Regions from separate parts of the Delftia lacustris genome, predicted to be linked through region 1. Evidence: riboswitches for the same ligand, from Rfam matches in the RefSeq annotation. Region 1 holds a riboswitch; the other holds the start of a gene.
What was found. A riboswitch is a leader RNA that binds a small molecule or an ion and turns the genes downstream of it on or off. The one in region 1 is predicted to bind cobalamin.
Positions count from the first base shown of each region.

Region 2: it holds a riboswitch for cobalamin, as region 1 does, so the genes downstream of both, U6958_RS06275 (TonB-dependent receptor) here and U6958_RS16740 (TonB-dependent siderophore receptor) in region 1, are expected to answer to the same signal.

Region 1 covers NZ_CP141274.1:3,351,507-3,355,394, reverse strand. The annotation lists gene U6958_RS16745 (ABC transporter substrate-binding protein) at 1-640, opposite strand, end outside; gene U6958_RS16740 (TonB-dependent siderophore receptor) at 640-2,766, opposite strand; cobalamin riboswitch at 2,887-3,206, opposite strand; gene U6958_RS16735 (2OG-Fe(II) oxygenase) at 3,219-3,888, opposite strand, start outside.
Region 2 covers NZ_CP141274.1:1,042,568-1,046,455, forward strand. The annotation lists gene U6958_RS06260 (transcriptional regulator) at 1-205, opposite strand, end outside; gene U6958_RS06265 (YbaK/prolyl-tRNA synthetase associated domain-containing protein) at 287-778, shown strand; gene U6958_RS06270 (CHAD domain-containing protein) at 836-1,744, shown strand; cobalamin riboswitch at 1,799-2,083, shown strand; gene U6958_RS06275 (TonB-dependent receptor) at 2,212-3,888, shown strand, end outside.

The DNA.
Region 1 (3,888 bases):
CGCCCTGCATGCGCTCGCGCAGGTCCTTGAGTTCGCGCTCCAGCCCCTGCGCCAGTTGCTCGGCATGGGCGTCGATGCGGAAGATGCGGCCCAGGTTGCGCAGGTCGGTCAGGCCGTCTTCCAGCGCCACCTGGCTGCGCGGCCCCACGCGGATGCACGATTCGGACAGCACGTACGAGGCAATGCCGTGGCGCTGCAGCACCTCGGGCGTGACCTGGCCTTGGCGAAAACCGTAGCTCCAGCCGCCGAAGACGAAATCTGCCGAGGCGCCCAGGATGGCCTCCAGGTTCATCTCGCGCTCGGCCAGCCGCGGCACGCGGGCCAGCTGGGCCTGGAAGGCCGGGTCGATCTGCTTGGCCTGCGTGATACCGCTGTAGCCCACCAGCCGATCGCCCAGGCCCAGAAAGAGAAACATCTCGGTGATGTTCACGTCATGGGTCACGGCGCGCAGCGGTGCGTTGGCGTAAGTCACGGGTCTGCCGCAGACATTGACGGTCACGGCCGCCTGCGGTGCGGCAGCCGGTGCCGGCAGTTCACTGGTGGTGCCGGAATCGCTGCGCGAGCAGCCGGCCAGCAGCAGGGTGGTCGCCAGGGCGCCAGCGCACAGGCCGTGGAGGCTTTTGGAGCGCGCCATGGCCATCAGAACCGGATATGCGCCGCGATCTCGAAGCGGCGGCCTTGCCCGACCAGGAACTGGCTGCCGTAGCTCGATCCCACATAGACCCTGTCGGCCAGGTTGCGGCCGATCAGGCTCAGGGTGGTGCGAGGGTCCACCTGCCAGCTCAGCGCGGCGTCGGCCACGGTGTAGGCGGGCAGGTTCACGGTATTGGCGTTGTTGCCAAAGCGGTCACCCACGTAGCGCAGGCCCAGCGAGGCCTGCCAGGCGCCCACGCGGTAGTGGCCCCAGAGGTTGGCCGTGGTCTTGGCCACGTTCTGCGGGCGGTTGCCGGCGCGGTTGCCGCCGGCCTCGATGAGCTTGTCGAACTGGGCATCCACATAGGACAGATTGCCCTCCAGGCGCAGGGCGGGCGTGGCCTGGAAGTTGGCAGTGACCTCGGCGCCGCGCGAGGACTGGCTGCCGCCCTGGATGGAGATGGCCGGGCGGTCGGGGTCGCGCGTGATGATGTTGTCCTTCTTGATGTCGAACACGGCCAGCGTCCATTCGCCGCGCCCGCCTGCCACCTGCTGCTTGATGCCGATCTCGGCCTGGCGGCCCTTGCTCAGCTTGTAAGCCGTGTTGGCCAGGTTCAGCGACACCAAGCTGTTGACGGGATCGTGTCCCGAGCTGATCTGCCCATAGACCTGGGTGTTGCGCGCCAGCTCATAGGTCAGGCCCAGGCGCCAGGAGGTGGCGGCCAGCGTCTTATTGAAATCCGTGCCGCCCACCAGCGAGTGGCTGGCAAAGCTGTAGACATCGCGGCGCAGTCCGGCCATGGCCAGCCAGCGGTTGCTGATGCGCCAGGCATCCTCCAGGTACAGCGCATGCTGGGTCACGCCGGTTTCGGTCTTGGCCTTGGTGACATCGGGGCTGGCCCAGCTGCCATGCACGGGGTCCCAGGCCGAGACCGTGGACGAGCCGCCGTAGGGCGAGTTGTTGGACAGCCGCAGGTTGATGCGTGCGGCCTCCCATCCCATGGCGATCTTGTGCGATCCCCGGTCCAAGTTCAGGCCCAGGCGATTGCCGGTCTGCTCTAGGTCGTGCAGGATTTCCAGGTAGTCGGAGCGGCCCACGGTCCAGGTGGCGGGGTTGAGCGCGTAGGCCTCGATGTTGCGCCAGTGGCGGTCCGACTGCACGTGGTACAGCTCGTTGCGCACCGTCAGCCAGTCATTGGCCTTCCATTGCACCTTGGCGCGCAGGCGCTCGTCGGCATAGCGCAGCACGCTGTCTTCGGCGTTGTAGTTGCGGTCGCGCAGGGACTCCACCACCTTGCCGTCCAGGCCCGGCGTGCCCCAGTAGCGGCTGGGCTTTTGCACGCTGCGGTCGGCAATCAGGTCGATCTGCAGGTCGCTCGTGGGCTCCAAGCGCAGCGTGCTCATGAACTTGCCGTTGCGCGACTGGTCCAGGTCGCGCTCGCCCGCGCTGCGCGCGGTGTAGCTGTCGATGCGGTAGCTGGCATAGGCGCCCAGGGCGCCGGTCACGCCCAGGCCCAGGCGCAGCGTGTCGTCCGTGCCCGCGCCCACCAGCACCTCGGCCGAGCTGGTGCGGCTGGGCTGCTTGCGGATGGCGTTGACCGTGGCGCCCATGGTGCCGCTGCCATACATCAGCGAGGCCGGGCCGCGCAGCACGTCGATGCGCTTGTAGCCCCAGCTGTCCCCGGGATAGGCCGTGGTGCCGGCGGCCACGCCCAGCACCATGCCGTCTTCGGCCACGCCCACGGAGTTCACGCCCGCAAAGCCACGGCTGCTGAAGGACAGGCCGCCATTGCCCGGCGTGCTGCTGGAGGTCAGGCCCACGGTGCGCGTGACGGCGTCCACCAGGGCGTAGTCGCCGCGCTCCTGCATCTGCTCGGCAGAAACACCATCCACGCTGGCAGGCACTTCCTGGTTGGAGACGCCGGTATGGCTGGCAGAGCGCGCAGGCTGGGCCAGTTGCTGGCCGATGCGTTCGGCCTGGCCGGTGACCTGCACTTCGGGCAGGACAGTCTGTGCCTGCACAGGAACGGACAGGAAGGCGCAGGCCAGGGCCAGCGGGCTCAGCCGAAGGCAAAGGGAATCGGCAGCACGGGTGCTGGGAACGCAGGAAAGGGAGGAATGCATTTCGAACATCGGTCTTCGACCGCCTGATGCGAAAGCAAGGCACTGCCGCCTCTCCAGCCAGCGTGCAAGGATAGGGTGCAGGACATTGCCATCCGCACCCCGCAGACAGTCAAGAAAGCGCCCGCTCAGCGGGCGCGAAACGCAGCAGGCCGGTCTCCGGGCTCACAAGCGGCGCAAGGACATGCCTTGCGCCCAGCGCCCCGTCTTCCCAATCCACCCGCGAAAAGCTGCATGTTGCAGACCACGCCATGGACCAGTGACAGCCTGTCATCGCCCCTCCGCAGGGTTGCGGAGACTGGCGGGACAGGCGTGGAGCGCCTTGACTTGTTTACCGTTGCGGGGGCAGCCAAGGCCTGTGCCGGCAGCGCAAAAAGCATTTGCTGGCAGTCACCTTGTTCCCGTTTCATCCCCATGGCTGGCATGTGGACACCTGTTGCACGGATGCCTTTGCAGGCGCGGCATTATAGCCAGCGGTCTGTTTGCAGAGCCTTTGGCGCCTGGGGCACGTCGTGCAAAAGCAGCTCCAGACCCAGCCACTCGCCACGGTGAACGCGGCTGATGGCATGCCGCAGGTGCACACGGTAAGAGCCCGCCGCACCGCGCACCGGGCGCGGCCCCGTGGCGATGATGGCCGCATCCCCCAGGCCCAGCGGCAGCACCATGGGGCGCGATTGCATGCGCGGTCGCTGCTCGGTCATCACGAACTCGCCGCCCTCGAAATCCTTGCCCGGCCGGGACAGCAGCAGCACCAGCTGCAGCGGGAACACCGCCGCTCCTTCGCTGTATGAGCGCAGCGGGGCATGGCCCGCCTGCGCCACATGCAGCAGGTGCGACTGCGGATGCATCTGGCCGCGCTGGCGGCCCAGCTGCCCGAAGGCCTCGAACGAGGCGGGCAGGGCAGGCTGCATGTCCATTTGGGCACGCCAGCGATTGGCAATGGCAAGCAGGTGCCGGTACAGCACCGGGCGCCATGTGTAGAGGGAGGGCGGCAGGCCATTGCGCATGGCCGCCTCGCTAGCCAGGGCGCGGCTTTCATCCGCATTCAGCAGCCGTGGCAGCAGGCAATGGCCCTCTGCATCGAGCTGGGTGGCAATGCGGCCCCAGTCCAGGCCGGCGAAGCGATCACTGCTG
Region 2 (3,888 bases), 2.3 Mb from region 1:
GGATGCGGGCCAGGCCCAGCTCCGTCGCGCCCTGGCCCACTTCGCGGCCCGACAGGTTGTTGTGGATGGCCAGCACCGCATGGGACGGGTCGAGCAGGTCATGCACCACCACCTCGCAGAACGGGGCAAAGGTCTGGCCCAGGCCTTCGGCGATCTGGGCCAGCTGGTCCAGAAGCTGGCGCTGTTCAGGGGTTCGTTGGGTCATATTGGACATTTTGTTTTGAATTGGACAAAATGTCAAAACCCAGGCGACCTGCCTTCTTGTCCGTTTCTTGTGCTCCCTGCCATGTTCGACACCCTTGTTCACCTGCTGCAATCCCAGGACGCGCGCTTTCGCGTGATCGAGCACCCTGCCGAGGGCCGCTCCGACCTCGTCGCCGAAATCCGGGGCACGGCACCCGGCCAGGGCGCCAAGGCCATGCTCTGCAAGAGCCGCGATGCGGCCGGTGCGGGCGATCCCCAGCTGTTCCTGGCCGTGCTGCCCGGCGACCGCAAGCTGGACTTCAAGCGCCTGGCCCAGGCCGTGGGCGTGCGCAAGGCCACGCTGGCCTCGCCCGAGGAGGCCCAGGCCGCCACGGGCTGCGTGATGGGATCGGTGCCGCCGTTCTCCTTCAACCCGCAGGTGCGCCTGGTGGTGGACCCGGCCCTGGTCGAGCGCTTTGGCGAGATCGCCTTCAACGCAGGCCGGCTGGACCGCTCCATCGTGCTGGACTCGGCCGACTATGTGCGCATTGCCCGGCCCGCGCTGCACAGCCTGAGCGGGGATGGCGCCGATTGACCCGGGGGCCGGGCGGTGCCCACAATCGCAGCAACGCCCGCACATCCTCTCCTGACCATGACCACCCCTGCCAGGCAGTTCCCCGACCGGCCCGATGCGGCCGGCTTTGTGCGTGCGACGCTGGCTGCCGCACTGGCCCAGGTGCAGTCGCATATGGATGCCGTGGATGCCGTGGATGCCGTGGATGCCGTGGACGCCGGCAGCGGCGAGGCCGAACGCATCCACCAGCTGCGCGTGGCCCTGCGGCGCCTGCGCACCCTGCTGCGCGAATGCGCAGGGCTGGCGCCCGGCATGCGCGCCGAATGGGATGCCCCGCTGGCCCTGGCCTTTGCGCGCCTGGGCACGCTGCGCGATGCCGGCACCCTGGCCGACGTGGTGCGGCCGCTGCTGCAGGACGCCGATGCGCCCTTGTGCGATTGGGCCGTGCCGGATGCCGGGCAGGCCGACGCGGACGCGGCCGCTGCGGTGCGCGAGCCGCAGTTCCTGCAAACGCTGGCCGAGATCCATGCGCTGGCGCAGGCGCCTGCAGGCAAGCGGCAGCCCGGCCTGGTCAGCCTGTCCGCCGCAGGCACGCGCAAGTACCTGGCACGGCGGCTGGCGCGCCTGCACCGCCAGGTGCTGCGCGACGGCCGGCACTTCGACCGCCTGCCGCTGGCGCAGCAGCACCGCGTGCGCAAGCGGCTCAAGCGCCTGCGCTACCTGGCGGACTTCGCGCGGGAATTCGCGCCCGGAATGTGGCCCGGCAAAAAGGGCCGGCGCTTTGCCGAGGCGCTGGTGCCCGCCCAGGACGCGCTGGGCCTGCACAACGACATGGCCGTGGCGGCCGCGCTTTTTCGTGACGAGGCCGGCACGGATCCGCGCGCCTGGTTTGCCGCCGGCTACCTGCAGGCCCGCCTGGCCACCAGCGCGCGCAGCAGCCGCCGCGCGCTGCGTGCGCTGGCCCGCGTGCCGGGCTTCTGGGCCTAGACCGCATCAGCGATAATCCGCCGCTGGCGCACCGCCGCAGCCCCTGGGCCGTGGCGGTGCGCTGTTGCTGAAGGTGCCCCATGCCGCTTGCCGGCCAGGGGTTCAACGGGAAGCAGGTGCGCGATGCCATCGAGGTGGCCGCTCGCAATGCCTGCGCTGCCCCCGCAACGGTCAGCGGAATACAACTCCCCACGCTGGCGCGCCACCCACCGGTTGCGCGCCGCAAGCCACTGTGTCTGGACGGACATGGGAAGGCGGGGATGCCTGCTGCAGCGCGCCCACGATGCGCGCCGCAGCGTTCCGCAAGCCCGGATACCGGCCTTCTGCATTGCTTTCGGACGCCGCGGGAGTGCGCCTGTCCGGTCCGGCCCCAGCCTGCGCTGGCGTGGCCGGCTCCGGCGTGCGCGCCGTGCGGCGTGGTTCAGACGATAGGCCCCACGGGTGACTGGGGCAGTTGGATTCAACGCATGCGCTTCGCTTCTTTGGCCGCCGATTGTTCCGGCCCCTTTCCCCTTCCTCCCTTCCTGCGCCCGGCCACCGCTGCGGCCGTGCTGGCCTGCTGCGCCGCGGCGGCCGGCGCCGCACAGGAACCGGCGGCCGGTAAAGCCGGTGCATCCGCCGACGATGCGCTGGACGCCGTCTTCGTGACCGCCACGGCGCGGCCCGAGGCGCGCAGCCGCATCGCGGGCACCACGCAGACCATCGACCGCGAGGCCATAGAGCGCTCCAGCGCGCGCTCGGTCACCGACCTGCTGGCCGAGAACGCCGTGGGCTTTCTCAGCGAATGGACGGCGGCCCAGACCTCGATGAACCTGCGCGGCGCCTCCACCGACGGCCAGGGGCGCGACTTCCGCAGCCAGGTGCTGGTGCTGGTCAACGGCCGGCGCGCGGGCACGGCCAACCTGTCCAAGCTCAGCCCCTCGGATGTGGAGCGCATCGAGATCGTGCGCGGCCCGTCCTCGGTGATCTACGGCAGCCAGGCCATGGGCGGGGTGGTCAACATCATCATGAAGACGGGAGCGACAGCGCCCGGCACGCGCGCCCAGGTCCAGGCCGGTTCATGGGACCTGTGGCGTACCGATGCGCAGACGGCCGGCGCCAATGACCGCTTCGACTGGTACTTCGGCGTGAGCGCAGGCGGGCGCGGCGACTACGAGTCGGGCGATGGCGGCACGCGCATGGAGAACACGGGCTGGAAGCGGCGCGGCGCCAGCGGCGCCCTGGGCTGGCAGCTGCACGAGCTGCACCGCGTGGAGCTGCAGCTGCGCACGGACGGCATCTACAACGCGGGCTTTCGCGGATCGGGCGCCAACATCTACAGCCGCGACAACCGCAGCAACCGCTCGCTGGACCTGACCTACGAAGGCGCACTGCCGGGCCAGCGCCTGAGCTGGACGACCCACCTCTACAGCCTGGTCGATACCGATGAGTTCAACTGGGCATCGCCCGTGATCCGCTCGGGCAACAGCGCCGTGCCCGGCACGGCGCGCGACTACAACCACCGCCAGCTGGACGCCACGGGCCTGCGCTTTCAGCCGCGCCTGCGTGTCAGCCAGACCAATGACCTGCTGATGGGCTTTGACTGGGAGCGCAGCAAGCTGCGCTCCGACCGCCTGCGCGTGGCCATGCCGGGCGGCCCGGCGGGCCAGGTTGCGCCCTACGACAACAACCAGACCGAGCAGGTGCACGCGCTGTACTTCGAGGACGCGCAGACCCTGTTCGACGACCGCCTGACCCTGCGTGCCGGCCTGCGCAAGACCTGGGGCACGACGCGTTTCGACGATACGCCCAACCTGGCCCTGGCCCAGGCCAGCACGCGCGACTACGACAACCACACCTGGTCGGCCGGCGCCACCTGGAAGGCCACGGACCAGCTTACGCTGCGCGCTGCGGCCTCCACGGGTTTCCGCGCGCCCACGGCCACGGAGCTGGCCTCGGACTTCACGGCCGTCGGCGGTGGCCGTACCTTCGGCAACCCCAACCTCAAGCCCGAGACCAGCCGCCAGATCGAGGTCGGCGCTGCGCTGCAGCAGCCCGGCTGGCGCGTGGATGCGGCCCTGTTCCAGAACACCATCAGCGACCGCATCATCACCGTCTCGCGCGGGGCCACGACCAATACCTCGGACTACGCCAACAACGCGGCC